Regions from separate parts of the Paracoccus aminovorans genome, predicted to be linked through region 4. Evidence: riboswitches for the same ligand, from Rfam matches in the RefSeq annotation. Region 4 holds a riboswitch; each other region holds the start of a gene.
The links. Region 4 has a riboswitch for cobalamin ahead of JCM7685_RS07225 (ABC transporter substrate-binding protein). Riboswitches for the same ligand answer to the same signal wherever they lie in the genome.

Region 1 (7,043 bases), on a different replicon from region 4:
AGGGGCGTCGCGGCGGGATCGCCGGCGACATGGTGGAACTCGGCGATGGCCCCGAACGAGCCCATCGACCAGCCGGTGCCGGGGTTTCGCATCGCGTCGCGCAGGCGGTTTTCAAGCGTCATGTCGTCTCCGTGATCGTGTCCAGCAATTGCAGGATCGGCCCCTGCGGGCCATGCGCGACATGGGCCGTCACGCCGAAGCAGCGGCCCAGGTTTTCGTCCGTCAGCACCGTCTCGGGCGGGCCGTCGGCCATGATCCGGCCGCGCTGCAGCAGGATCAGCCGGCTGCAATGCCGGGCCGCCAGGCCAAGGTCGTGCAGCGAGGCCAGGACCGCCCGCCCCTCGTTTGCGAGCCCGCGGAACAGCCGCATGACGCCGATCTGCGCGGCCGGGTCCAGCCCGGCGATGGGCTCGTCCGCGACCAGCAGCGGGGTGTCCTGCGCCAGCGCCCGGGCCAGCAGCGCGCGGGCCTGCTCGCCGCCCGACAGCTGGGTGGCGGGGCGATGGCGCAGTTCTTGCAGCGACAGCGCGGCCAGCGCCGCCTCGACCGCGGCATGGTCCGCATCGCCCGCCGCGTCGGGATGGGCGACGCGCCCCAGCGCCACCAGGGTCTCGACCGTCACCGGCCAGGCGATCTCGCGTCCCTGCGGCATGAAGGCGGCCGCGCGGGCGCGCTGCGCCGCCGGCAGCGCCGCCAGCGAATTGCGCCCCTCGGCCGGCAGCAGCCCCAGCGCGGTGCGCAGAAGCGTGGTCTTGCCGGCGCCGTTGGGACCCAGCAGGCCCACGAATTCGCCCGGCCCCACCGTCAGGTCGATGCCGTCGATCACCGCGCGGCCGTTGCGGCGGCAGGTCAGATTCGCAAGCTCCAGCCTCATGCCTGCCTCCGGGTCTTCAGGATCAGATGCAAGAACAGCGGCGCCCCGACCAGCGCGGTCAGCACGCCCAGCTTGAGGTCGCGGCCGGGCAGGATCAGCCGCACCGCGATATCCGCCGCCAGCACCATCGCCGCGCCGCCAAGCGCCGAGGCGGCCAGCAGCCGCGACGGCCGTGCGCCGACCGCACGGCGCAGCAGATGCGGCACCACCAGCCCGACGAAGCCGATGGCGCCCGCCACCGCCGTCGCACCCGCGATCAGGGCCGCGGTGCCCATGACCAGCCGCAGCCGCAGCCAGCGCAGGTCGATCCCGCTGGACGCCGCCGCGTCCTCGCCCAGCGTCAGCGCGTCCAGCGCCCGGCCGGTCGTCAGCAGCAGCGCCGCGCCGGGCAGGATCAGCGCCGCCGCGATCCAGACATGCAGCATCGAGCGGTCGGCCAGCGATCCCATCATCCAGAACATGATCTCGTTCGCCGCGAACGGGTTGGGCGACAGGTTCAGCACCAGTGATGTCCCGGCCCCGGCCAGGGCGGAAATGGCGATGCCGGCCAGGATCAGCGCCAGCGCGCCGCCCCGCGGTCCGGCCAGCGCCAGCACCAGCAGCACCGACAGCGCCGCCCCGGCCAAAGCCGCCAGCGGCAGGCCCAGGGACCAGGCCGCCGCCAGCCCGGTCTGGATCGCCAGCACCGCGCCCAGGCCCGCCGAGGACGAGGTCCCGATCAGCCCCGGCTCGGCCAGGGGGTTGCGCAGAAAGCCCTGCATCGCGGCCCCGGCCAGCCCCAGCGCCGCCCCGACCAGCAGGCCCAGGATGGCGCGGGGCAGGCGGATCTCGCGCATCACCAGCCCCAGCATGCCGTCGCCGCGGACCAGCGCGGCAAGGCTGTCGCCGATGCCCACGCCCGCCGGGCCGGTCAGCAGCGAGGCCAGGAACAGCGCCGCGGCCAACAGGCCCAGCAGCGCCAGCAGCAGCGCATAGCGGGTCATGGCGCGAGCCCCCCGGCGGTGCGCAGGCTTTGCGCGGCGCGCAGGATGCGGGGGGTGCCGCAGACCCAGTCGGGGTCCGACATGACCACGAAAGGCGTGTCGCGCATGACGCTGCGCAGGGCCGGATGGTCCATCATGTCCTCGCCCCGGGAATGGCCGGGATAGCGCCGGCCCAGAATCAGCAGGTCGGGCTGCGACAGCAGCAGCGATTCCAGCGGCAGCGTGCCGCCGCCGGCCAGGCCCAGCTCGTCGGCGATATTGGCATGGCCGCCCAGGATCACGATCTGCCCGGCCAGGCTGTCGCTGCCCAGGGTATAGCCGTTCGCGGCATAGATCGCGGCGCGGGGGCGCGGCGCGGGCGCATCGTCCAGCCGCGCCAGATCGGCTTCGAAACGGGCGATCAGCGCCTCGGCCTCGGCCTCGCGGCCCAGCACCTCGCCCATGCGGCGTATGTTGGCGCGGATGCCGGCGAGGTCGTCTTCGGGCTGGAACACCGCCACCGGAACGCCGACCCGGCGCAGCAGGTCGACGGTGGCCGGCGTCGTCCAGGTCCCCGCCAGCACCAGGTCGGGCCGCAGCAGGAAGATCTCCTCGGCCAGCCCGTGGTTGAGGGGCAGCCCCGCCGCCGCCTCGGGCATCGCCGAAGAGGCCGGGTCCCGCGCCAGATACGAGACCGAGACCAACTGCCCCGGCGCCGCCAGCATCATCGCCAGCTGGTCGGTGCACAGGTTCACGGAAACGACCCGGCGCGGCGCGTCGGCCGCGACGGGCAGGGCAAGGCAGGCCAGCCAGCCCGCCAGAAGCCAGCGGATCACCATCGCGCCTGCAATCCGGCATAAGCGGTCCGCCCCTGCGAGGCATAGCCCCAGACGTCGGAATATTCCTTGTCGAACAGGTTCGTCACCCGGCCGGTCACCCGGACGTTCCGGGTCAGATCATAGCCGGCGGCCAGGTTCACGACCGTATAGGCGGGCAGTTCCGCCGTTGCATAATCGCCGAAGAACCGGCTGTCGTAATTGCCCGCGACCCGGCGGACATCGGCGGTGACCGAACCGCGCCCGTCCAGGAAGGCCAGCGTCGCCGCCAGGCCCAGTTCGTGCCGCGGCCGGCGCACCTCGACCGAGCCGTCGGGGTTCTTGGCGTCCAGGTAGGTATAGTTCAGCGCCAGGTCCAGCGTCTGGGTGGCGCGGATCCGCGCCGTCAGCTCGACGCCTTCGCGCGGGCTTTTGCCGGGCTGATTCTCATAACTCGCCCGACCGTCCGGGGCGGCGCCATAGACATAGGCGATCTCGTCCTCAAGCTTTTCCTTGAACCAGGTCAGGTCGACGGTGCCGCGGTCGTCGGGCAGCTGGAACTCGACGCCCAGGTCGAAGCCGCGGTTCTTTTCCGGCTTCAGAGAGGGATTGCCGCGGGTATAGGTGTCATCGGCGTAAAGCTCGTAATAGGACGGGTTCACCAGCCCCGCGCCGGCCGAGGCATGCAGCCGATAGGGCTGGTCCGGCACCTGCCAGGACAGGCCCAGGTTCCAGCTGGTGAAATCCTCGAACACCTTGTTGTCGTCGCGGCGCAGGCCCGCCTGCAGATCCAGCCCGTTGTCCAGGAAGCCGCGGTATTCCAGCGCCACCGAGGTCATCTCGCGGTCGTAATCCGGGGCGGCGGAGGATTCGTCCTTCTGCTTCTCGGCCAGCAGGCCGAGGATATGCGCCGATTCCGTCACCGCCCGGCCGTCCAGACCGAAGCTGCCGCGGTATTTCAGCTTGCGCGTCTTGCCGGTGGTCCAGGCGCCGCCGTTGCTGCTCTGCTTGAACACGGTGTCCTGATATTCCAGCCGATGCGTCAGCCGGCCGTCGAGGCTGGAAAACTCGGCCCAAAGCGCGCCCTGGAACTCGTCGCGCTTGCTGTAGAGCGCGGGGTCGTCCACGACATAGTCGTCGGCCGTGGTCGCCAGATAGTTGAGCGCGTCGTAATCGTATTTTTCCCAGGACCGGCGCAACGTGGTGCCCAGCCGCAGGTCGTCGGTGGCCTGCAGCCAGCCCGAGGCGCCGATGGTCTTGCGGATGATGCCGTCCTTTTCGCCGCCGTCGCCCGACTGGTCATAGCCGTGGTCGTCGCGGGCCGACAGGTTCAGCGCCAGCCCGCCCCGCGCGCCGTTGCGGCTGACATAGGCCGAGGCCGCGGCGCCGTTGCCCGCCTCGACCGCGCCGCCGTATTCCAACCCCTCGCCGCCCTTGCGGGTGATGATGTTGATCACCCCGGCCGAGGCGTTCGAGCCGTAATAGACCGATTGCGGCCCGCGCAGCACCTCGATGCGCTCGATGTTCGCGGTCTCCAGCCCGGTCAGGATATATTCGTCGCCGCCGCCCACGGCCTCGATGCCGTCGATCAGGATCAGCGTGTGGTTGCCCTCGCCGCCCCGGATGCGGACCTGGGTGAAGGTCGAGCCGGTGGCCGAAACCGCGATGCCGGGCACGGCGCGCAGCGCGTCCTGGACCGTGGCGATGCCGCGCTGCTCGATTTCCTCGGCGGTCAGCACCGTATGGGCGCGGCCGTAGGCGTCGCTCGCGATGGGCGAGAAGCCCGCCGACAGGATGACCGGATCGAGCGTGACGGCATCCTGCGCCAGCGCGAGACCCGGCGAAACCGCCGCTGCCAGGGCCAGAAGAGAGGCTTGGGTTCGGATCATGCCTTGACCTTTCCAACGCAGGCCGCGGCCTGCGAATTGCAGAGTTGCCCCGTGGAAAGGACCGACGGTCCCCGCCCCAGGACGGTGATCGTCACCTCTGCGGAATGGCCGCTTTCCATGCGCGCCCCGCGCCGGAAATGGGTGAACGCCGCGGCAGGTCTCCTGGCTGGCGGATCATCGCTCGGGTCTGCCTTCCCGGGGTTTGCGCCCCAGTGGCATCCTTGACCGTCGCTCACCGCTTACAGTTGCGGGGGCAGCTCCGGATTGGCCCCAAAGGGGCGCACCGGATTCCCTTTTCACCCGCCGGAATCGGCGGGAACCGAAGCAGGATCGAATTGGCGCACGGAAGCGTGAGCTGTCAATAGGCATCGGCGTCGCGCAAACGTCGCACCCGGGCCCCGCGTTTGACGCCGGCGCGGCGGGGCGCAATGCGGATTCCGCCGGGGCCGTGCCTGCCAGGTCAGCGACTTCGCCGCCGGGATGCCGATGCGATGGCCGAAGAAGATCCTCGGGAGCGGCCAAGGCTGGAGGCTGCCGCCGATCTTGCCAGCGCCCATGCGAAAGGCGCCGGCGAACCGGCGCCTCGGGCCTTTCCGTCTGCGGGATCAGGCCAGCCGCTGCCGCAAGCCCGGATCGCGGGCCAGCGTCCGCTGCACCAGCTGGCCGAAGATCAGGCCGATCCCGGCCCAGAGCACGGCCTCGACCACCAGGGACACGGTGCGGAATTGCCACAGCAGATCGCCGGGGAAGGTCGCCGGAACCTCGTTGATCGCCGGCAACACATGGCCCGCGATCGTGACCAGCGCCAGATAGACCACCCCGCCCAGGATGCCCCAGCGCCAGCGGTCGCTGCCGCTGCGGGCGACCGCGACCGAAACCGCCAGCGCCACCAGCGACAGCACCATCATGGCAAAGAAGACCTGCGTGCGCAGGCCGATGGTCTCGCCATGGCCGACGGCCGGCGGGTTGGCCGGGTATTTCAGGAAGGGCACCAGCACCACCGCGACATAGCCAAGCGCCGCCATGACCGCCGCCGTGCCCGCCGCGCTCAGATGCGAAAAGCGCCCCTGGACAAAGGCGAAGGCCAGCGCGAACAGCCCGCCCAGCCCGGCGCCGAAGACCGCCATGCCGGTCAAGAGGCCCAGCCCGGCCTGGGTCTCGCGGCTGAAGCCTTCCTCGTCGCCATGCGAATGCGAATGCCCGGCCGGCTCGGCCTCGGCGGCGCTGTCCGCGGTCACCGTGCCCGCGGCGGCGTCATGGCTGTGTTCCGCGTCGTGCCCGGCGGGGGCCTCGGCTTCCGAGCCCGCCTCCTCGATGGCGATGGCGGCGGCCACCGGCGGCTCGCCCCAGACCTTGCCGACGCCGAAGGCCAGCACACCCGCGATCAGCCCGGCGATCATGCCGAGCAGCAAGTAACGTCCTGTCATGTCCGCTTCCTCAGTGGCAGGGGAAGCCGAGCAGGTGCCGGGCGTCATGCACGAATTCATGCACGTTGGTGCCGTCGAACAGCGCGACCGCGCCTTGCTCGGTGCTGACGAAATACAGCGCCAGCAGCATGACCAGGCCGGCAAAGATCGCCCAGGGCGCCCATTCGCCCAAGGGAATCGGGGCGCTGCGACTGTCGGGGGCGGCGTGGGTATAGGCCATCGGAAATCTCCTTCGGATACGCGTCCATCTGGGGTGTCACATGCTCCGCCTCCGGGTCTGACTTCCGCCCTTGCTGCGGGCGGTTACAGTGGCGCGACCGTGCCGGAATTCCACCGGCTTCCTTCTGCGGAACAATGTCCGGGACGCTGCGCCCGCGGCGAACGAATGTCAAAGCAAACTTGCGGTTTCAGGACGTTTGGCCGATTTTGCCGCATGGCAAACCGCATCCTGCTGATCTGCTCGCTGGCCCCCGAACGGCCGGTCTTTCCCGGGGACGACCCCGCCCCCGCCGCCGCCCTGGCCCGGGTCGGCCGGCTTGCGGTCGGTTCTGACGGCGTGACCTCGCCGCTGCTGCGCGCGCGGCAGACGGCGGCGGCGTTGGGCCTGGACGCCCGGCCGGACCCGGCCCTGGCGGAAGCCGATTTCGGACGCTGGGCCGGACGCGCGCCCGAGGCGCTGCTGGCCGAGGACCCCGCCGGCCTGGCGCTGTGGCGCGCGGACCCGCGATCCGCGCCGCATGGCGGCGAAAGCCTGGCCCAGATGGTGGCGCGGGTCGCCGCCTGGCTGGAACGGCAGGCGGGGCAGGGCGGCAGCCTGGTGGCGGTGACCCACCCGGGTCCGATCCAGGCGGCGATGGTCCATGTGCTGGGCGCGCCGCTGGAAGCGGCCGGCCGCATCGGGGTCCGGCCGCTGTCGCGGACCCGGCTGACCCATGACGGCCGCCGCTGGTCGCTGCTGATCGAGCCCTGACGCACGCCCCGCGACCGGACAAGGCGCCCGGACAAAGATGCGCCGCCCCCGAGGGGACGGCGCACAGAGGGCCAGACTGGCCGAATCCCGCGAAGGAAAGCCGGCC
Region 2 (7,043 bases), on a different replicon from region 4:
GCTGCTTCGAAGGACGAATCACCCGTTCCGCCCCGATTGCCTTGGCCTGGTGCTGAGAAATCGGCGAGCGGCAACCCGGAAACCCGGCCTTGCTTGGAGCGGGGTGATGATATCCCGAGGCCTCTATCATCGTTCAAGCTGCGACGACATGTAGGCAAGTCGTGTTGGGCCTCTTCCATGATGGTGGCCAACTTCGACACTTTGTGCCGGATCTGGTTGGCCACCGCCCTCCATTGGGCACCGGCCGCTTCCGCCGTATTTTGGGCGAAGGCCGTTACGATGAAGATGGAGATCCACCCCGCGACCATTCTTTCCGGCATGGACAAGGGCGTTGTGCTGGCAGTGGACGAGACCGCGCTGCCAGGTGGCGCTAAGAACCGTCGAGGCCGCGGCCTTGATGCCCTCGTGTGGGTCGCTGATGACCGGCTTGATCCTGCATCCGGCCCAGCGAGGAGCCCGCGGCCAGATGGCTGGCCGGGATCGCCCAGGTTGCCTCGAGGCGCGAGACGATGCGGGCGCCGGATCCATGCGGTCGGTAGGCCCATCCGGCCACCTGCATGACCTCGTGCACATGCTGCCGGTTGCTGGCCCGGCCGAGCGCCAGCGACGAAGGCTATGTCCAGTTGGCCGGTGCGAAGCCGGTGGATGGGTTGTGCGCCGCACCCTCGACACCTTCTATGATGATTTTTGAATGCACCGCGCGGGAACAACGTCTTTGACAAGACATACTTCGCCGCCATCGGGACACCTTCGTCCGGCAGCCGGTATTCTGAACATCAGCCTGCAAGTTCTCTTCGGACAATTTCTGCGCCCGCGCTCAAAGCAGCCAGCTTGCCGCTTGCCACGCGACGAGTCAAAGGCGCCATGCCGCAGTTGGTGCAGGGCCAGAGCTTGTCGGCGTCCACGAACTGCAGCGCCCTTCGTAGAGTATCGGCTACCTCGTCGGGAGTCTCGATGGCATTGGTCGCCACATCAATAGCGCCCACCATCACTTTCTTGCCTCGGATGAGTTCGATCAGATCCATTGGGACACGAGAATTCTGACATTCCAGAGATATTATGTCGATATCGGACTTTTGCAGTTTTGGGAAGATTTCTTCATAATGCCTCCACTCCGCACCAAGGGTCTTTTTCCAGTCTATATTGGCCTTGATACCGTAGCCATAGCAAATATGCACCGCGGTTTCGCATTGAAGACCTTCAATAGCCCTTTCCAGAGTGGCGATCCCCCAATCATTCACCTCATCGAAAAATACATTGAATGCGGGTTCATCGAACTGAATGATGTCGACGCCGGCAGCCTCCAGCTCCTTGGCTTCCTGATTCAGGATGCTGGCGAATTCCCAGGCCAGTTTCTCGCGACTTTTATAGTGAGCATCATAAAGCGTATCGATCATCGTCATGGGGCCGGGCAGGGCCCATTTGATGGGCTGCCTGGTCTGCTGGCGCAAAAATTTGGCATCCTCGACAAAGACCGGCCTTCGACGGACCACGGCATCGACAACCGTCGGGACACTCGCATCATAACGATCCCGAATCCTGATGGTCTCGCGCTTTTCGAAATCAACTCCGCTGAGATGCTCGATGAACGTGGTGACGAAATGCTGACGCGTTTGCTCGCCGTCGCTGACGATATCAATGCCTGCCTGTTGCTGATCTGCCAGGGATAAACGCAGAGCATCCTGCTTTCCCTCGATCAGTTGCTCACCTTGCAACTTCCAGGGCGACCAGAGAGTCTCGGGTTGCGCAAGCCAGGAGGGTTTGGGCAAACTGCCGGCAGTTGAGGTGGGTAGCAGTGTTTTCATTGCAAGTAACCTTTTGATCCTGATTGTTCAAAGTGCGTAGCTGGCAAACCACTGCTCAAGAGTGGCTTGGTGCGGCTTGATGAAGTGCTCATGGGCGAACTTGCCCTGCTCAATAGCCAGCCGACTCCGTTCCTCACGATCATAAACAATCTGGGTTAGGGAGTAGTCACGATTCTGCAAGCTTGGCTGATAGAACTTCCCTGCAGTGGAATTTGCGTTGTAAATCTCCGGGCGGTAGATTTTCTGAAAGGTTTCCATCGTGCTGATGGTGCCGATAAGCTCAAGATTATTGTAATCATTAGGCAAATCGCCGCTGAAATAGAAAGCCAGAGGCGCGACTCCATCTGGAGGCATGAAAAATCGAACCCGCAGCCCCATTTTCCCGAAATATTGATCGGTCAAGGAGTGCTGATCTTGCTGATACTCCACGCCCAGGACAGGATGCTGATTTTCGGTCCGACGATAAGTCCTGCTGCTTGAAGCGCTGAGACATATGACGGGAGCCTTCTTGAATTTCTCTTTGTAAGCGTTCGAGTGTACGAAGTGCTTGAAAAGCTTTCCGTGCAAACCGCCGAAGTTGTCCGGAACGCTGAAGCTCGGTCGCTTTCTGTTGTGATCGGGCAGCAATACACTGAAGTCATAATCCCGAACATAAGATGAGAAATTGTTCCCCGCAATGCCATCAATGCGCTTTTCGGCCTTTTTATCGATGATATTTGTCTTCAAGATTTCAATCAATGGGAAGGAATCATTGACGCCTTCAACGCCGACATTAAATTCGACGGAAATTATTTCAAGGTCGACAGAATAACGATCTGCTTGGGGATTATCCCAGTGGGCTAGGGCATTGAAGCGATTGTCGATCATCTTCAATGCGTTGCGCAGGTTTTCTCTGCGACTCTCTCCTCTTGCCAGATTTGCGAAGTTGGTCGTGATCCGCGTATTGTCTGAGGGGTGGTAGTCCTCATCAAAGCGAATGCTCTTGATAGTGAACGTGAATTCTTCATTCATCGTGACATGCCTTCTGGACGACCTGACGAAGCAGGCCGGAAAACGAAAAGACTCCCCGCGACGAATGTCGCGAAGCGGCGATGTCACCTTTGCGGATTGGCCGCTCCCGACGCGCCCACCGCGGCCGGAACAGGTGATCGATCCAGGCAGGTTTCCTGACTTGCGGGTCTTCGCCTGGTCCGGCCTTCCCAGCGCGCGATACGCGCCAGTGGCATTCGGACAGGCTCTCCGCCTACAGTTGCGGGGGCAGCTCCGGATTTGACGACTGTCTTACCGGATTCCCTTTTATCCGGGGGCTCCCCCGGCACCTGAATCACACGGCAAATTTGCCCGCCTTGCACAAAGTGTCAACGGCTCCGGAAGTGAAATTCCGTCATGATAAATATGAGCGAAGCGGCGGCGGCTGCGCTATTGCACCTCTGGTCCTCTACCAGAGCTGCACATCCTGCTGCGCTGGGGCTGTGACGCAGGCGCCGCCGAGCCACCAGATCCGCAGCGCGAGGGCCGCTCGGGGGTGACGCTGTTTCGCCGCGTCGCGCGCGGACCGATACCAACCGAAGAGGGTATCATGCAGGCTCCGGTCCGTTTCTCCGTTGGATCTGATCGGTAAATGAGGGGTGAAGGTTAGCCACCGACGGCCTGCAGGCCGAGCACCAGCCTATTCACGAGCAGCCACTTTTCCCGGGTGCCTCGAACGAGGATGGGACCCTTTTCAAATGGCCTGCTGAGGCTCTCTGCCGGTTCGGCGTTTCGCGATCTCGATGAGCAGCCCGAAGGCATCGTAAAGCAGCACGGCGATGCAGCCCGTCAGCATCCCGCCCTGGATGACATAGGCCGGATTGTTCGAGGTCAGCCCGGCGATGATCACCTCGCCCAGGCTGCGCGCGGCGATGGTCGAGCCGATGGTCGCCGTGGACAGCGCGATGACGATCGAGATCCGGATCCCCTCAAGGATCAGGGGCAGGGCGAGGGGCATCTCGACCTGCGTCAATATCCGGCGCGGCGTCATGCCCATCGCCTTGCCCGAAAGCAGGACCGCGCCGGGCACCGCCCGCAGTCCCGCCAGCGCGTTTTCGAAGATCGGCAGCAGGCCGTAGAGGAACAGGGCCAGCACCGTGGGCCGGGCGCCGAAGCCCAGCAAGGGAACCGACAGCGCCAGCACGGCGACCGGCGGAAAGGTCTGGCCGACATTCGCCAGCGTCCGGGCCATGGGCAGGAACTCGGCCCCGGCGGGGCGGGTGACGAGGATGGCCAGCGCCAGCGCGATCAGGGTCGAGGGGATCATCGCCAGCGCCACCAGCGCCAGATGCGAGGCGGTCAGGCCGGCCAGCGATGCGCGGTCGTAGATCACCGGCCCGCCCGCGGGCGCGAAGGGGCGCAGCAGCGGCTCGAACAGCGCGGGAAACAGGATCAGCCCGCCCGTCACACCGATCAGGATGATCCAGCGCAGCGCCGTCATTCCCGACCCCGCGCCAGGATGTCGTCGCGCGTGACGATGCCAAGCCGTTGCCCCTGCGCATCGGTCACCGGCAATCGGTCGCGTCCGGTCCAGATCATTTCGGCCAGCGCGTCCGACAGTGAAGCGGCCACATCGACCGGCTCGCCCTCGGCTTCGCCCGCGCGCGACAGCGAGCCGACCGGGTGCAGCGCCAGCAGGCGCAGGGAGCGGCCCGTTTCGCCCACCAGATCGGCCACGAAGGGCGTGGCGGGCGCGCGGATGATCCGGTCGGGGGTGTCGAACTGCTCGAACCGTCCGTCCCGCATCACGGCGATGGCATCGCCCAGATACAGCGCCTCGTTCATGTCATGGGTGACCAGGACGATGGTCGTGCCCAGCTGGCGGCGGATCCGGGTCAGATCGCGCTGAGCCTGGCGCCGGATCAGCGGGTCCAGCGCGCCGAAAGGCTCGTCCATCAGCAGCACATCGGGGCGCGCGGCCAGGGCCCGCGCGACACCGATCCGCTGCGCTTGCCCGCCCGAAAGCTGATGCGGATAGCGATCTGCGATCTCGGCCGGGTCAAGCTGCAGCATCTGCAACAACTCGGTGACGCGGGCCGCGATCCGGTCCTTGGGCCAGCCCAGAAGGGTCGGGACGACACCGATATTGCGCGCCGCTGTCCAATGCGGAAACAGCCCATATCCCTGGATGACATAGCCGATGCCCTGGCGCAGCGAAGTTTCGGGGATGCGGCTGGCATCCTGGCCGTCGATCAGCACCCGTCCCGATGTGGGTTCGACCAGCCGGTTGATCATCCGCAACAGCGTCGTCTTGCCCGAGCCGGAGCTGCCGACGATGGCGGTGAGCGTGCCCTTCGCAAAGCGGGCGCTGACCTTGTCGACCACCGTCCTGCCGTCATAGGTCTTGGTCAGGGCCTCGATCTCGATCATTGCGGCTGCCCCCCGGAAAGCCCGATCAGCAGGTCCATGACCGAGGATGTCAGGAAGGCCAGCGCCACCGTCGGGATCACGCCCAGGAGGATCAGGTCGGTCGCCGTCTGGCCGATGCCCTGGAAGATGAAGGTGCCGTACCCGCCCGAGCCGATCAGCGCCCCCACGGTGGCCAGCCCGATATTCTGCACGAGAACGATGCGTGCGGCGGCCAGGATGACCGGCAGGGTCAGCGGCAGGTCGATCCACCACAGCCGTCTAGCCTCGGTCATGCCCATGCCTCGCGCCGCCTCGGTGATCTCGCGCGGCACGGCATCGAGCCCGGCGACGGTATTGGCGACAAGGGGCAGCAGGGAATAGAGAAACAGCGCGATCAGCGCCGGGGCCGTGCCGATCCCTCTGATCCCCGCATCCGCCGCACCCGGAACATGGGCCGCGATCCAGGCCAGCGGCACGATCAGCATCCCGAACAGCGCGATCGAGGGGATGGTCTGGATCAGCGTCAGCAGGTTCAGCACCGGACCGCGCAAGCCCGGATGGCGCTGGATCGCAAGCCCCGTCGGCAGGGCGACCCCCAGCGCCGCCAGGAACGAACCGAAGGTGAGGACCAGATGGTCCGCGGTCGCCCGGTGAAACGCGTCCGCGCGCAGCCGGAATTCGGCGGCGACCGAAAGACCGGCCAGCGTGCCCGAGCCGAGCAGTATCGCGACCCCCGCCACGGCGCAGGTCAGCAGCGCCGCCCGTGCCGCCGGGCCGGGCCGCATCCGCGCGAAGGCGTCCACCACCAGCAGCAAAAGCGTCCCGGCGGCCAGCCAGAATCCCGCACCGGGCGAGACCCGTGCCGCAGGCGCCGCCTGCTCCAGCAGCAGCGCCGCCCCGCGCCCCAGCAGAATCATCAGCGCAGCCAATGCGCCGGCAAGCAGCAGCAGCCGCATTCCCGGGCGTCGCAGCAACAGCAGCGCGACCGCCAGCAGCACGATCCCCGCAAGCAGCGCGCCGGTCATGGGCCAGCCGACCGTCTCGGCCCAGGTCCGGGGCTGCGGCGGCGCGATCCGGTTGGGACGAAAGCCGAATGCCGACAGGGCAGGGGACGCTACTAGCGGCAGGGCCATGACGGCCGACAGCCGGTCGATGCGCGGCACCGGCATCCTCAGTCCAGCAGCCCGGCCTTGGTCAGATAGGCGCGGGCGACCTCGGCGGCGGGCAGGCCCTCGACCTGAACCTGTCCGTTCAACCCTTGCAGGGTTTCAAGGTCCAGCCCCGTGAAAGCCGGTTCCAGCAGTTCGGCGATCTGGGGATATTCGGCCAGCACCTCGCCCCTGACAATGGGTGCGGGCTGATAGACCGGCTGCACGTTCTTGTCGTCCTGCAGCACCGTCAGGCCGGAAAAGGCAAGCGCGCCGTCGGTGCCATAGACCATGGCCGCATTCGCCCCGCTGGTGCCGTTTGCCGCCGCCTGGATCGTGGCGGCCGTGTCCCCGCCCGACAGCACGATCAGCTGGTCCGGCGTCAGCGTAAAGCCATAGGCCTTCTGGAAGGCGGGCAGCGCCGGGGCCGAATTGACGAACTCGGCCGAGGCGACCAGCTTGACCTTGCCGCCCCCCGCCACCCATTTCCCGAATTCCGAGAACGTGCTCACGCCCGCCTCTTGGGCCAGATCCGAGCGCAGGGCGACGCCCCAGGTGTTGTTGGCGGGTGCGGGCGTCAGCCAGACGATGCCGCTGGCCTCTTGGTCCAGTTGCTTCGCGGCTTCAAAGCCCGCGCTGGCATCCTGCCAGATCGGCTCGTCGGCGCGGTTGAAGAAGAAGGCGGCGTTGCCGGTATATTCGGGATAGATGT
Region 3 (7,043 bases), 1.0 Mb from region 4:
GCGGCGACGGTGGCGGCATGGCCGGCCGGGTCCAGCCCGCGCAATTGCAGGTTGGCGCGGCCGGTCAGGTCCATCAGCCCGTTGCCGTGCCGCGCCGAAAGCCCGGCGATCAGCCGCGCCTGGTCGGGTTCCAGCCGGCCGTTGCGCGCCCGGATGCGCAGCACCAGCCCGTCGCCCGAGCGCATCGGCCGCAGGGCGCCGGGGCACCAGCCCTTGACGGTGAAGCTCATGGCTTGAGCTCCGCCAGCACCGAGTTGCGGCGGCTGGTCCACAGCCCGGATTCGAGCAGCCGCGCGAACAGGGCGCGCATCGCCGCCAGCGCCTGGGGGTTTTCGCGTTGCATGAAGGCGACCAGTTCGGGCCGGGCCAGCGTGGCCTGGTGATAAAGGTCGAAGAGATGCCCCGGCACCACGCCGGCCAGGTTGGCGAAGGCGGCCATGTGGTCCAGCGTCGCCGCGATCTCGGCCGCGCCGCGGAAGCCGTGGCGCATCATGCCGTCGGCCCAACGCGGGTCGGCGGCGCGGGCGCGGGTGACGCGGGCGATTTCCTCGGTCAGCAGCCGGGCGCGGGGCCGGTCGGGGCGGGTGGCGTCGAGATGGTAGAGCGCGGGGGCAGGGGCGCCGATCCGAACCATGGCGGCGGCGAAGCCGGCCTCATGCGCGGCATAGTCGCCGGCCAGCAGCAGGTCGGATTCCGGCAGGTCCTGGGCATGGACGAAGGCGTCGGCCCCTGCCAGCCGGTCGCGGATCGCCTGCGGCCGATGCGCGATCGTGCCGTCGGCGGCGATGGCATGGGACGAGGCGGCGAGCCAGGCCTCGCCCGCCGCCTGCCGCGCCTCGTCGGTGAAGGTTTCGGCCAGTTCCGCGATGCCGAGCCCGTAGAGTCCGGGCTTGGGGCCGAAGACGCGGGGCGCGCGCGCCAGATAGGGATTGTCCGCCGCATCCTCGTCGCGGGCGGCGAGCGCTTCGGCCCCGGTCTCGAAGAGTTGCGCCAGGCCCGGGAAGATGTCGCGAAACAGGCCCGAGACCCGCAGCGTCACGTCGATGCGCGGCCGGCGGAGTTCGGCCAGCGGCAGGATCTCGATGCCGGCGACGCGGCCCGAGGCGGCATCCCAGCGCGGCGCCATGCCGGCAAGATGCAGCGCCATGGCGAATTCCTCGCCCGCGGTGCGCATGGTGGCGCTGCCCCACAGGTCCACGACCAGCCCCCGGGGCCAGTCGCCGTGATCCTGAAGATGGCGGCGCAGCAGTTCCTCGGCCAGCTTCACGCCCTGGGTATGGGCATTGCGCGAGGGCACGGCGCGCGGGTCCACGGTGAAGAGATTGCGCCCCGTGGGCAGCACGTCCCGACGTCCGCGTGCCGGAGAGCCCGAGGGGCCGGGCGCGACATGGCGCCCCGCCAGGGCGCGGGCCAGGCCCTCGGCCTCGCCGGGGACGGTGCCGTAGACATGCAGCCCGTCGCCGAAGCGGCTGTCCTTGAGATCGCAGAGAAAGCGGTCGATCAGCGGGATCGCCTCGGAGGGCGCGGCGTCGGGGGGCAGGCCGAGGTCGGCCTCGACGCCGGCGGCGCGGGCCTCGTCGCGGATCGCGCCGATCAGGCGGTCGCGGCGGCGCGGGTCCAGCCCGTCGGCGGTGGAATATTCGTCCAGCAGCCGTTCCAGATGCGCCAGGTTTTCGGGAACGGCGGCATCGACCAGCGGCGGCGGCAGGTGGCCCAGCGTCACCGCCGACAGCCGGCGCTTGGCCTGCGCGGCCTCGCCAGGGTCGTTGACGATGAAGGGATAGATCACCGGCAGATCGCCCAGCAGCGCCTGCGGCCAGCATTCCCCAGAAAGCGCCACCGACTTGCCGGGCAGCCATTCCAGCGTGCCATGCGCGCCCATGTGGACCAGCGCCTGGGCCTGGGTCCGAAGCCACAGGTAGAAGGCGACATAGTCGTGGCATGGGGTGCGGGAGAGGTCATGGTAGTCGTCGCTGCGGGTCGCGACCGCGCCGCGCTCGGGCTGCAGGGCGATGAGGTCGGGGCCCTGGCGGATGGCGGCGAAGCGGAAGCCCTGGGCCGGCGGCTCGCCCCAGGCGGCGTGCAGGTCGTCGCGCAGGGGGGCCGGCAGCGCGGCCAGCGCGCGCAGGTAGTCGGCCAGTGGCCAGTGCAGCCGCTCGGCCAGCAGGCGGCGGCCCAGGTCGGCGTGGCCGATCCCCAGCATCGCGCCCGCCGAGGCCAGCGCGTCCAGTCCCACCGCATGGGCCAGCTGATGCGCCTTGCCGGGATAGGTGGACAGCACCACCGCCCGCCGCGCCGCCGGCAGCGCCAGCCGCGCCTTGATCCGCGCCACCGCCGCCGCGATCAGCGCCGCGTCGGGGGCATGGACCAGGCGCGCGCATTGCAGGTCGGGGTCGCGGGGCTGCGGCTCCTTGAAGCTGACGGCGCCCAGGAAGATGCGGCCGTCGACCTCGGGCAGCACCACATGCATGGCGAGGTCGGCGGCCGAAAGGCCGCGGTCCTCGGCGGCCCAAAGCGCGCGGGGCGCGGTGGACAGCGCCGCCTGGAACACCGGGCAATCGGCGCCGTCGAAGGGGGTGGCCCCGGCATCGTCCCGGGCGGAAAAGGCGGTCAGGTTCACGACCGCCGCCACGCCCGGCAGGTGCGGGGCGAGGAAATCCGCGACACCGGCGGCCTTCAGCGAGGGCGCGAACACGCCGGTCGCGGGCAGGCCGGCGTCGCGCAGCGCCCGGATCAGCGCATCGACCGGGCCGAGGTCGGCCGCGGTCAGATAGCTGCGATAGAAGCTGACCAGCAGCCCGGGGATGGGGCGGTCGATCACGCCGCGGTCGGGGTCGTAGAAGCCGAAGGCGGGGATGGCGGCCTGGCCCTCGACCGCGGCGGCGGGCAGGCCGGCGGCGCGGGCCAGCTCGGCCAGCGCCATCTGCGCGGCCACCGCCCCGCCTTCGTCGCAGAGCGCCGTGAGCCGGTGCAGCATGGGCGGCGGCAGCGTGGACAGCCGCTCCAGGGCCGGGTCGGGGCGGCCGTCGGCGGGCAGGAAGGCCAGCGCGATGCCGCGCCGCCGGGCCAGGTCCTGAAGACTGGCGGCGCCATAGGGCCAATAGGCCTCGCCGCCGATCAGCCGGACCAGCACGGCACGGGCGCCGGACAGCGTCGTCTCGCAATACTGGTCGACCGAGACCGGGTGGCGCAGCGCCGACAGGTTGCACAGCCGCAGCGACGGCAGGCCGCCGGCGGCGCGGTGCCAGCCCGCCGCGAAGGCGCCGAGGTCGCTGTCGCTATAGGACAGCACCACCAGATCGGCGGGGCTCTGGCCGGGGTCGGTCGGAACCTCGGCATCCTCGAGCCCGCGGCTTTCGCGGAAGACGACGTGCAAACCGGACCCCTTTTAGCCGTGCAGAACCTCGCGGATGGCGGCTTCGTCAATATCGTCGTGCTCGGCGATCACCACAAGCCGCGACAGCCGCGGCTGATCGCCCCACGGCCGGTCGAACTGATGCCGCACCCGTTCGCCCACCGCCTGCACCAGCAGGCGCATCGGCTTGCCGGCGACGGCGACATGGCCCTTGACGCGCAGGACGTTCCGTTCGCGCGCCAGCCGCTCGATCCGCGCCACCAGATCGGCGGGATCGGCGATCTCGGGCAGCTCGATCACCACCGAATCGAAATCGTCGTGTTCGTGGTCGTCGGCGCCGTCGTGGTGGCTGGGGCGGGCGTCGAGGTCGTCCTCGGCCGCGGCGCCCAGGCCCAGGATCACGCGCGGGTCGATCACGCCGTCGGTCAGGGGCAGAATCGGCAGCTTGCGCGGCGCCTCGGCCTCGATCGCGGCGCGGGCAGCGGCAAGGCCCGCCTCGCCGGCCAGGTCGGCCTTGGACAGCAGCACGATGTCGGCGCAGGCGATCTGGTCCTCGAACACCTCGGACAGGGGCGTTTCATGGTCCAGGCTGTCGTCCGCGGCGCGCTGGGCCTCGACGGCGGCTTCGTCGGGGGCGAAGCGGCCGGCGGCCACCGCTTCGGCATCGGCCAGGGCGATCACCCCGTCCACGGTGATGCGCGAGCGGATCGCCGGCCAGTCGAAGGCCTTCAGCAGCGGCTTGGGCAGGGCCAGGCCCGAGGTCTCGATCAGGATGTGATCGGGCCGCGCCGGCATCGCCATCAGCTTTTCCAGCGTCGGGATGAAGTCGTCGGCGACGGTGCAGCAGATGCAGCCGTTCGACAGTTCCAGGATGTTCTCGGCCGGGCAATTCTCGTCGGCGCAGGATTTCAGGATGTCGCCGTCGACGCCCATGGTGCCGAATTCATTGACCAGCACCGCCAGCCGCTTGCCCTGCGGGTTCTGCATCAGGTGGCGGATCAGCGTGGTCTTGCCGGCACCCAGGAAGCCGGTGATGACGGTGACGGGGGTCTTGGTCAGGTCGGTCATGATTCATCCAGTCGGGGGGCCAAGGGGGGAGGAATGCGCGCGATGCTGCGCTTGCGGAAAATCGGGCTGCGCTCGCGCCAGGGCACGATGCCGTCGGGCGTGGCGGCATAGGCGCTGGCGCCTTGCAGGATCTCGGCGGCGTCCGCGGGTTCCATGCGGCCATAGACATAGGTCCAGCGGTCGGGGCCGCTCAGCGCGATGGCGGCGCCATTGGAACAGGCCGAGAGGCATTCGACCGGACGGATGGTCACGCCCGCCGGATCGGGGTGGCGCAGCAGCGCCGCCATCAGCCGCTGTCCCGGCACGGGCTGGCCGTCGACGACGGGCTCGCCGGCACGGCAGGTGATGCAGACATGCAGCGTCACGGTCATGCCTCAGCTCCCCTGGTCATGGCGGCATGAGGCAGGGCGGTCGCCCGAACCCCAGCAGGAACACCCCGTCCGCCGGTCAATCCTTCTGCGCGGCAGGTCTCCCGGCTTGCGGATTCGGGCCAGGCCCACGGGCGTCCCACCTTCCCGGCATGTGCCAGTGGCTTTGGACGACCTTTCCGGTCACGGTCGCGGGGGCGGCTGCTTTCGGGTATAACCCGTCGCATTCCCTTTTCACCTGTCATGGGACAGGAACCGGCGCAGCCGAAGCTGTGCCCCCCACGCCCCCGCTTGTCAAGCAAAGGAGTCCCCGATGTCCGCCGATCCCCCCGAAGACGAGAACGCCCGCCACGCCCAGAAGATGGCCAAGGTCAAGGCCGCTCGCGACCGCATGATGGCCGGCAAGCAGGGCGAAAAGGGCCTGATCATCGTCCATACCGGCAAGGGCAAGGGGAAATCTTCTTCCGGCTTCGGCATGATCCTGCGCTGCATCGCCCACGGCATGCCCTGCGCGGTGGTGCAGTTCATCAAGGGCGCCTGGGACACCGGCGAGCGGCGGCTGCTGACAACGCATTTCGCCAATCTCTGCCAGTTCCACGCCATGGGCGAGGGCTTCACCTGGGAAACCCAGGACAAGGCCCGCGACGTCGCCGCCGCCCGCGCCGGCTGGGAAAAGGCCAAGGCGCTGATCCGCGACCCCGAGATCCGCATGGTGCTGCTCGACGAGATCAACATCGCGCTGCGCTACGACTATCTGGACGTGGCCGAGGTCGTGGCTTTCCTGCGCGACGAAAAGCCGCCTATGACCCATGTCGTGCTGACCGGCCGCAACGCCAAGCCGGAACTGATCGAGGCCGCCGATCTGGTCACCGAGATGGAGGTGGTCAAGCATCCGTTCCGCGACGGCATCAAGGCGCAGCCGGGGGTGGAATTCTGACGCGGCATGGTGTCATCTGCCCCGGCCGATACACGAGCGATTTCGAAAGGGATGTTGCAGGATGATTTTCAGACAAGGACTTGTTGCGCTGCTGGCCTTCTGCCCGTTTTCGGCAGCCTGGGCGGTGCCGGCCAGCGACGAGGGCGCCGCCAGGCTGAAGGGCGTCTTCCAGACCTATTTCGGCGCGGTCGAGGGCGTGGTCAGCGTCACGCCCCAGGGCGACAGCTACGAATTGCGGATCGACCCGGCGCCGCTGCTGGCGCAGGTTCCCGACGATCAGGCGCAGATCACCGTCTCGCCCCTGACCTATGAGCTGACCGACAATGGCGACGGCAGCTGGGGCGTCAGCGAGGACCAGGTGCTCAGCTGGTCGGTGGCGGTGCCGAAGATGTTCGAGCAGAAGGGCTCGACCCGGATCGAATCGACCGGCACCTGGGACGAGGCGCTGATGAGCTTTCGCGACCAGAAGGCGGTGATGACGGATTACGTCATCGATTCGGTGCAATATGGTCCGCCGATGGCGGCCGACGGCGCCCCGGCCGATCCCTCGGCCGAGCCGCAGGTCATATCGCGCGACCACCAGTCCACCGCGCGGATGGAGACGGCCCTGACCGGCACCGCCGGCAAAGCGGGCGGCGTCGATCAGGCGATGAGCTTCACCGCCACCGACCTTGCCCAGCGACAGGAGGTCGCGATGGGCCCCGGCGGCGCGCCGATGCTGATCGAGGTCTCGGCCCCCGGCTACGGCGGCCAGGCGCAGATCGCGGGCGCGCGCACGGACGGCATCCTGTCGATGCTGGCATGGTTCGTCGCCCATCCCTCGCAGGAGCTGATCAAGGGTTCGCAAGAGGGCCTGCGCGACAAGCTCGCCGCTGCCATGCCGCTTTGGGACGACCTGTCGATGGACATGGACATGCGCGACCTGAAGGTCGTTTCGCCGGTCGGCACATTCGGGCTGGCTTCGGCCAAGATCGGCATCGGCATGTCCGGCGCCACGCCCGACGGTCGGTTCCAAGAGCGTTTCACCCTGTCCGGCCTGACCGTGCCGGAAGGCGTGCTGCCGCCCTGGGCGGCGCCGATCCTGCCGCAAGAGGTGACGCTGGACTTCGCCGCCTCGCATTTCGACCTGGCGGCGCCGGCGAAGCTGCTGATCGAGACCTTCGACCTGAATGCCGACGATCCGCTGGCGAAGCTGTCGCCCGAGCAGGTTCAGCAGGCGCTGCTGCCCGATGGCAAGGCGGCACTGAAGCTGGCGCCGTCGCAGATCAAGGGCGACGGCTATCAGATCGACTATCGCGGCGACATGGCCGTGGGG
Region 4 (7,043 bases):
TGTGATAGGGCGCGCCATGGCCGTCGAAGGGGCTGATCGGCACGCCGAGGCCGGCCCAGATGCCGTTGTAGTTGACGCCCGCCGCCATCACCAGGACCAGCACCTCGTTGCTGTCGATGGGCGGCGTCTCGACCACCTCGACCTGCATGGCCTTGTCGGGCTCGCCATGGCGCTCGCGCCGGATCGCCCAAGCGTACATCTGCTTGGGGACATAACCCAGGGGCGGCATCTCGCCGATCTCGTAAAGGTCCTTTTCCGGCGCATCATAGGGCGCGATCGGGGTCGGTTGGTCCAGGGCCATCTTGCAGTCCTCTTTTGCCGCTTTCCTTGCGCGGTTCTGCCGCAGCGCAGAATCAACGCGGGTTGCCAGCCTGTTCTACGGTCAGATGCGCAACAATGCAACATGACAGATAGGGAATTTGTAATATTCTTTCGTTTTCAAAGCCGTCCTGCCGCAATGCAGCGGCGAGGGCGCCGAAGCTAGCCGGAGAGGTGCCGGGCCAGGAAGCGGGCCAGCGCCTCTTGCACGGCCGCGCGCCCGAAGCCGCCGGTGCCGTGGCCCTCGTGCGGCAGCAGCGCGAAGTCGATTTCCGCCCGGGGATCGACGGCGGCCCAGGCAGTGCGCAGCCGCTCGGCCTGGCCGGCAGGGACGATGCCGTCCTGGGCGCCGTGGCGGATCATCAGCGGCGGCAGCGGCGTGCCGGGCCGCATCGCGCGCAGCCGGCCCACGGGCGACAGCGGGGTCGCCTGTTCGCGGCGCTGGCCCACCGGATAGCCGACCAGCAGCGATTCGACGCTGCGGGGCGAATCGGCGGGGGTGCGGCGCAGCCTGCGGCCCAGCTTTGCCAGATCGGCGTCCAGGCTGCCGAAATCCATCGGTCCGTAGAAATCGACCACCGCCCGAGGCGGCCGGTCCCGCGCGGCCAGCGTCAGCGCTGCGGAAACCGCCATGAAGGCGCCGGCGCTGCGGCCCCCCAGCGCCATGCGGCCGGGCATCAGCCCCAGATCGGGCCCCCGGCGGTTCAGAAAGGCCACGGCGGCCAGCACGTCGCCTTCCTGCGCCGGCCAAAGCGCCTGGTTGGACAGGCGATAGTTCATCCGCACCACCGCGATACCCTGTGCCGGCAGTTGCGGCGGCACCGGCAGGCTGCGCTTGTCGCCGGTCCGGAAGCCGCCGCCATGCAGGTCCAGCAGCCAGGGAAACGGCCCCTTGCCCTCGGGCAGATGCACGTCCAGGCGGTTGCGGGACGAGGTCTCGGCGTAGGCGAGGTCGTCCAGGGCCGGATTGCCGGCCGAGGCTCCCGCCACGGCCGTCGCCAGCGCGGCCAGGACCGTGCGGCGCGTCATCCCCATGCTTACCGTCCCTTCATCCGCTCGGATCGCGCCAGCCTTGGCAGCGTCGGGGCGGGGGTGCAAGCGGCGGATGGATCGGACGCATGTGGTTTCGCGGTTGCCTGCGGCAGATCGGCGCATGGGCACGGGGTTCGCGCCGATCCGCGGCGGCAGGAGGTCAGTTGCAGCTGACCGACATCAGCGTGCCCTTGCGGTCGAACATGAAGGTCAGGCGCTCTTGCAGCAGTTCCAGCGTCATCGGCTGGCCATCGCGGACGATGCGATAGGCCTGGCCTTCGGGCACGCTGATCGTCGGCGAGACCTGGCCGACCAGATGCGCATAGCGCGCGGCGCCGCAGGGATCCGCGTCGGCCTGGGTGGGCTCTTCCGGCTGCGACGCGCAGGCGGCCAGCGCCAGCGGTGCGGCCAGGGCGGCGACAAAGGGAATGCGTTTCATCTTGACCTCATGGGGTTGCCTTCTTCGGCAAGGGAACGCATCGGGCCAGGGATCGGTTCGCCCGGGGCAGGCGAAATGCCGTTACGACGCATCCCGGTCCGGTTTCCGGTCGCCCGGAGATCCTTCTTGCCAGCGCCGGTGCCAGAAGCTAGGGGGAAGCCGTCGGTTTCCGCAAGGAATTGAAAGGGAATCCGCCGGGGTCCAAGGCCCCGAACCGGAACTGCCCCCGCAACTGTAGGCGGCGAGCAGGATGCAGAACGCCACTGTGGCCGCAAGCCATGGGAAGGCCGCATCCCGCCGCGACCCGCCAGTCAGGAGACCTGCCGACGTCGTAGACCAACCCCAGCGGGACGGCTGGGGCGTGGCATGTATCGGCGTCCTTCCGCCCGGTTCCTGTCCGCCCCCGCGTCTTGCCCTCATGATGCAGCGGAAGGGACCATCATGCTGAGATTCACCACGGCGATCCTCGCCACGTTCACGCTGGCGCCGATGGCGCTTGCGGGCACCGAATACCCGCTGACGCTGACCAGCTGCGGCCACGAGATCACCTTCGACAAGGCGCCCGACAGCGTCGTCAGCGTCGGGCAAAGCACGACCGAGATCCTTTACATGCTGGGCCTCGCGGACAAGGTCGCGGGCACGGCGCTGTGGATCAACCCGGTCCTGCCCGAGTTCGAAGAGGTCGATGCCAAGGTCGAGCGCCTTGCCGACAACGCCCCCAGCTTCGAGAGCGTGCTGGCCAAGAAGCCCGAACTGGTGGTCACCGCCTATGAATGGATGATCGGCCCGCAGGGCGCGGTCGGCACGCGCGAGATGTTCGACGACGCCAGGATCCCCAGCTGGATCATGCCCACCGAATGCATCGGCAAGGACAATACCCAAAGCATGGACGGCACCCGCACGGTGATGTTCGACACCGCGACGCTCTATAAGGGCATCGAGGAACTGGCGACGATCTTCGACGTCCAGGACCGCGGCGCCGAGGTGATCGCCGATCTGAAGGCGCGCGAGACGGCAGCGGTCGAGAAGGCGAAGGCGCTGAACCTGCCCGAGGACGTGTCGGGCCTGTTCTGGTATTCCTCGGCCGATATCGAGATCGACCCCTATATCGCCGGTGTGAACGCGGCGCCGGGCTGGATGCTGTCGAAGCTGGGCGTGAAGAACGTCGTCGGCTCGCAAGAGGAATGGCCGACCGTGGGTTGGGAGACCATCGCCAAGGCCGATCCCACCTTCATCGTCGCCGCCGAGATGAACCGCCGCCGCTTTCCCGCCGACGACATCGCGGTCAAGCGCGGGTTCCTGACCTCGGATCCGGTGACCAGCCAGATGGAGGCGGTCAGGCATGATCGCATCCTGACCATGCCGGCCAATGCGATGGATCCCTCGGTGCGCTCGATCTATGGGCTGGAGTCGCTGGCGGAATCGCTGGCCGGGTTCGACCTGAAATGAGCGCGCGCGCCGCGACCCGGGGCATGGGACGCCGGGGGGGCTGGCTGTGGCTGGCCCCCGCCGTGCTGGTCGCGGCGCTGTTCTTCGGCACGGCGGTGGGCGAGACGCGGATCCCGCTTGCCACCGTCGTCGAGGTGCTGGCGGTCAAGGCGGGGCTGTCGTCGGCCGCGCTCGATCCGATCGACGCCAGCGTGATCTGGCATTACCGGCTGTCGCGGGCGGTGGTGGCGGCCTGCGGCGGCGCCAGCCTGGCGCTGTCGGGGCTGATCCTGCAGGCGCTGCTGCGCAACCCGCTGGCCGAGCCCTATCTGCTGGGCATCTCGGCCGGCGCCTCGACCGGGGCGGTGCTGATCGCGGTGGCGGGGGTCGGCGGCGGATTGGTCGGCATGTCGGCTGGGGCCTTTGCCGGCGCGCTGACCGCATTCGCGCTGGTGGCAGGGCTGGCGAGGATGGCGGGCGGCGGCACCGGGCTGCGCGGCGCCGGGGTCATCATCCTGGCGGGCATCGCCGGCTCGCAGATGTTCAACGCGCTGACCGCGCTGATCATCGCGCAATCGGCCAGCGCCGAACAGGCGCGGGGCATCATGTTCTGGCTGCTGGGCAATCTGTCGGGCGTTCGCTGGCCCGATACGCAGCTGGCGCTGCCGATGGCGGCGCTGGGGCTGGGGGTGACGCTGTGGCATGTGCGGGCGCTGGACGCCTTTACCTTCGGCGCCGAGGCGGCCGCGACGCTGGGGATCGATCTGCGGCGCACCCAAGCGGTGCTGATCGGCACGGCGGCGCTGATCACCGCCGTCATGGTCTCGATCGCCGGCGCCATCGGCTTCGTCGGGCTGGTGGTGCCCCATGCGATGCGCTTCCTGGTCGGCACCCGTCATGCGCGGCTGGTCCCGGCCACGGCGCTGGCGGGGGCGGTGTTCCTGGTGTTGTCCGACGTGGTCTCGCGCATCGTCATCCCGGGGCAGGTGCTGCCCATCGGCGTGATCACCGCGCTTGTCGGCGCCCCTGCCTTCGCGCTGGTGATGATCCGGGGGCGGCAGCGATGACGCCGCTGCTGGAGGTGGTCGGCGCCAGTCGCCGGGGTGGCACGCGCGATATCGTTTCCGATGTCAGCGTCGGCCTGCGGCCCGGCGAGATGCTGGGCCTGGTCGGGCCGAACGGATCGGGCAAGTCCACGCTGCTGAACCTGATGGCCGGGCTCTTGCCGCCGAGCCGGGGCGAGGTCCGGCTGGAGGGCCGGCCGCTGGCGCGCCTGCGCCGCCGCCAGATCGCGCAGCGCCTGGCGTTCGTGGCGCAATCCGCCGAGACCGAGGATCGCATCAGCGTCCGCGAGGCGGTCGAGATGGGCCGCACCCCCTGGTTGGAGCCGCTGCGGTCCTGGAGCCCCCGCGACGACGCCGCCGTCACCGCTGCGCTGCAGGCCGTCGACATGGCGCATATGGCGGGGCGGGACTGGTCCTCGCTCTCCGGCGGAGAACGCCAGCGCGTCCATATCGCCCGCGCCCATGCGCAGCAGCCGCGGATCCTGCTGCTGGACGAGCCGACCAACCACCTCGACATCCACCACCAGCTTGGCATCCTCGACCTGATCGCCGGGCTTGGCGCCACCACCGTGATCGCGCTGCACGACCTGCATCACGCGCTGCGCTGCGACCGGGTGCTGGTGATGCAGGCCGGCCGTTGCGTGGCGCTCGGCCCGCCCGCCGCGGTGCTGACCCCCGCCCTGATCCGCGAGATCTTCGGCGTCGAGGCCGAGATCGTTCCCCATCCGGGCGAGGGGCATCCGCTCTTCGCCTTCCGCAAAATCCGTTGAAAGGAAATCCCATGCTGCTGCGCGCCGCCATGCTGGCCTGTCTTCTGCCGCTTTCGGCCCTGGCCGAGGTCCACGAGGTCAAGATGCTCAACCGCAACGACACCGGTCCCATGCCCTTCGAGCCGGAGTACCTGGTGATCCAGCCCGGCGACACGGTGAAGTTCCTGGCCGTCGATCCCGGCCACAACGCCGCCACCATTGCCGGAATGATCCCCGAGGGCGGTCGGAAGTTCATCGGCAAGATCAACGAGGAGATCGAGGTGACGCTGGATGCCGAGGGCATCTGGGGCATCAAGTGCTCGCCCCATTACACCATGGGCATGGCGATGCTGATCCAGGTCGGCGACACCCCCGCCACCGAGGCCGACCTGCCCGAGGACCTGCCCCAGGCGGCGCGCCAGAGGATGCTGGACATCCTCGAACGCCGGACAGCGGACTGAGCCGCGGTCGGCAGGGACGGCAACCGCGGCGCCCGGCCGACGACTATGTCGCCAAATTTCGTCCAGCATGTCGATCGAGGAAAGGTTATCCTTATTGGCTCGCTCCTGGATATGGATGCTCCGGGACAGGACGCAAACTGGCCATCAGCGTCGGTTTGGAGCACATTGTCCGAAGCGCTGCGCATGATGCATACGCAAAACGTCGGTGGCTTGCGGGCCCTAGATTAAAACGGCAGGGAGAAGGGTGTCCTTCCTTTGAACCGTGCCACCCAAGCCTCAGTTTCATAACCGAAACCGCCGACGGAGTAGCCATGCATATCCGTCGGCATCCTTTAGATAACAGCTCAACCATCGGCTTGTGCGTTACGCCGGCTCGGCGCTGACAATGACCATACTGTTCGAAGTGCTGCCTTGCGTTGCATCCGCTGATGGGGGGCAGATGGTTTGCTTTCGCCGTCAGAGGATTTGTCTTTGTACTGGCTGCTGGTTAGCGTCCGAGGAAGTGGTGTAATTTCTGCGCCGTCGGTGGTGTAATCCTGGGTGGCCATCGAGGTGTATGGTTGAGGTAGAGTTTCGACGCTTCAACCACGAACCCTACGGAGACCCCGATGACCAAGACCAACATGGACCTGTCCGAGCTTCTGGCCAAGTACGATCAGGGTGACTTCCTGCGCGACATTGCCGAAGCCGTTTTGCAGCTGATCATGGAGAGCGATGTCGACGGCCTGATCGGCGCCTTCCTTGCTGTCAATCGGCGTTGAAGAGTGCCCCCTTATCGGCGTCCAAAAGGGACCCCTCTGGCGATGTGGTGAGCAGGCCCGTGGCGGCGTAGCTTTCCAGCTGGCGCAGCCGACGCGGGCCTGCGTTTTGGAGGGCGGTCAGGCTCGTGTTTTGATGCGCCAGCTGTCGTTGCCGGTTTCGGCGATGTCGCAATGGTGAGTGAGACGGTCGAGCAGCGCGGTGGTCATCTTCGCGTCTCCGAAGACGGTCGGCCACTCTCCGAATGCGAGGTTGGTGGTGACGATGACGGGAGGTCTGCTCGTAGAGCTTGCTGACCAGATGGAACAGCAACTGGCCGCCGGATTGGGCGAATGGCAGGTAGCCGAGTTCATCGAGAATGACGAAGTCGAGCCGCATGAGATGCTCGGCCAGGCGGCCGGCCCGCCCTGCACGGCCCTCGGCCTCCAGCCTGTTCACGAGGTCCACAACGTTGAAGAAGCGGCCGCGAGCGCCGTTGCGGATGACGGCTCGCGCGATCGCCACGGAGATATGGGTCTTGCCGGTCCCCGTTCCGCCAACCAGCACGACATTGCGCTGTTGGCTGAGGAACTCTCCGCTGGCCAGATCGCGCACCAGGGTCTCGTTGATCGGAGTGTCATCGAAGGTGAACTCCTCGATCTCCCGGGCATGGGGCAGCTTGGCGGTGGTGATCTGGTATTTGACCGACCGCGCTTTCTTCTCGTTGATCTCGGCGGCCAGAAGATCTCCGACGATCTGGCGGGGTTCATGCTGGCGGCGCACAGCCAGCGCCATGAGTTCGTCATAAGCGGCG

Region 1: another riboswitch for cobalamin. It lies ahead of JCM7685_RS15475 (TonB-dependent receptor plug domain-containing protein); the one in region 4 lies ahead of JCM7685_RS07225 (ABC transporter substrate-binding protein).
Region 2: another riboswitch for cobalamin. It lies ahead of JCM7685_RS19190 (DUF1852 domain-containing protein); the one in region 4 lies ahead of JCM7685_RS07225 (ABC transporter substrate-binding protein).
Region 3: another riboswitch for cobalamin. It lies ahead of JCM7685_RS02215 (DUF1636 family protein); the one in region 4 lies ahead of JCM7685_RS07225 (ABC transporter substrate-binding protein).

What each region holds. Positions count from the first base shown of each region.
Region 1 is NZ_LN832560.1:10,451-17,493, forward strand. Features, by position in the region: gene JCM7685_RS15455 (DUF6925 family protein) at 1-122, opposite strand, end outside; gene JCM7685_RS15460 (ABC transporter ATP-binding protein) at 119-874, opposite strand; gene JCM7685_RS15465 (FecCD family ABC transporter permease) at 871-1,857, opposite strand; gene JCM7685_RS15470 (ABC transporter substrate-binding protein) at 1,854-2,675, opposite strand; gene JCM7685_RS15475 (TonB-dependent receptor plug domain-containing protein) at 2,669-4,540, opposite strand; cobalamin riboswitch at 4,676-4,879, opposite strand; gene JCM7685_RS15480 (CbtA family protein) at 5,146-5,967, opposite strand; gene JCM7685_RS15485 (CbtB domain-containing protein) at 5,978-6,187, opposite strand; gene JCM7685_RS15490 (histidine phosphatase family protein) at 6,401-6,937, shown strand.
Region 2 is NZ_LN832562.1:685,169-692,211, reverse strand. Features, by position in the region: partial or broken gene JCM7685_RS20470 (transposase) at 156-432, opposite strand; gene JCM7685_RS19195 (methionine synthase) at 777-1,805, opposite strand; gene JCM7685_RS19190 (DUF1852 domain-containing protein) at 1,833-2,816, opposite strand; cobalamin riboswitch at 2,945-3,143, opposite strand; gene JCM7685_RS19180 (ABC transporter permease) at 3,529-4,275, opposite strand; gene JCM7685_RS19175 (ABC transporter ATP-binding protein) at 4,272-5,204, opposite strand; gene JCM7685_RS19170 (ABC transporter permease) at 5,201-6,352, opposite strand; gene osmF (glycine betaine ABC transporter substrate-binding protein OsmF) at 6,355-7,043, opposite strand, start outside.
Region 3 is NZ_LN832559.1:429,996-437,038, forward strand. Features, by position in the region: partial or broken gene JCM7685_RS20170 (precorrin-3B synthase) at 54-230, opposite strand; gene cobN (cobaltochelatase subunit CobN) at 227-3,376, opposite strand; gene cobW (cobalamin biosynthesis protein CobW) at 3,389-4,423, opposite strand; gene JCM7685_RS02215 (DUF1636 family protein) at 4,420-4,794, opposite strand; cobalamin riboswitch at 4,870-5,066, opposite strand; gene cobO (cob(I)yrinic acid a,c-diamide adenosyltransferase) at 5,105-5,728, shown strand; gene JCM7685_RS02225 (hypothetical protein) at 5,790-7,043, shown strand, end outside.
Region 4 is NZ_LN832559.1:1,448,230-1,455,272, forward strand. Features, by position in the region: gene ccrA (crotonyl-CoA carboxylase/reductase) at 1-301, opposite strand, end outside; gene JCM7685_RS07215 (alpha/beta hydrolase) at 481-1,353, opposite strand; gene JCM7685_RS07220 (I78 family peptidase inhibitor) at 1,511-1,789, opposite strand; cobalamin riboswitch at 1,936-2,131, shown strand; gene JCM7685_RS07225 (ABC transporter substrate-binding protein) at 2,231-3,238, shown strand; gene JCM7685_RS07230 (FecCD family ABC transporter permease) at 3,235-4,284, shown strand; gene JCM7685_RS07235 (ABC transporter ATP-binding protein) at 4,281-5,051, shown strand; gene JCM7685_RS07240 (pseudoazurin) at 5,063-5,491, shown strand; partial or broken gene JCM7685_RS07245 (IS256 family transposase) at 6,100-6,228, shown strand; partial or broken gene istB (IS21-like element helper ATPase IstB) at 6,370-7,043, opposite strand, start outside.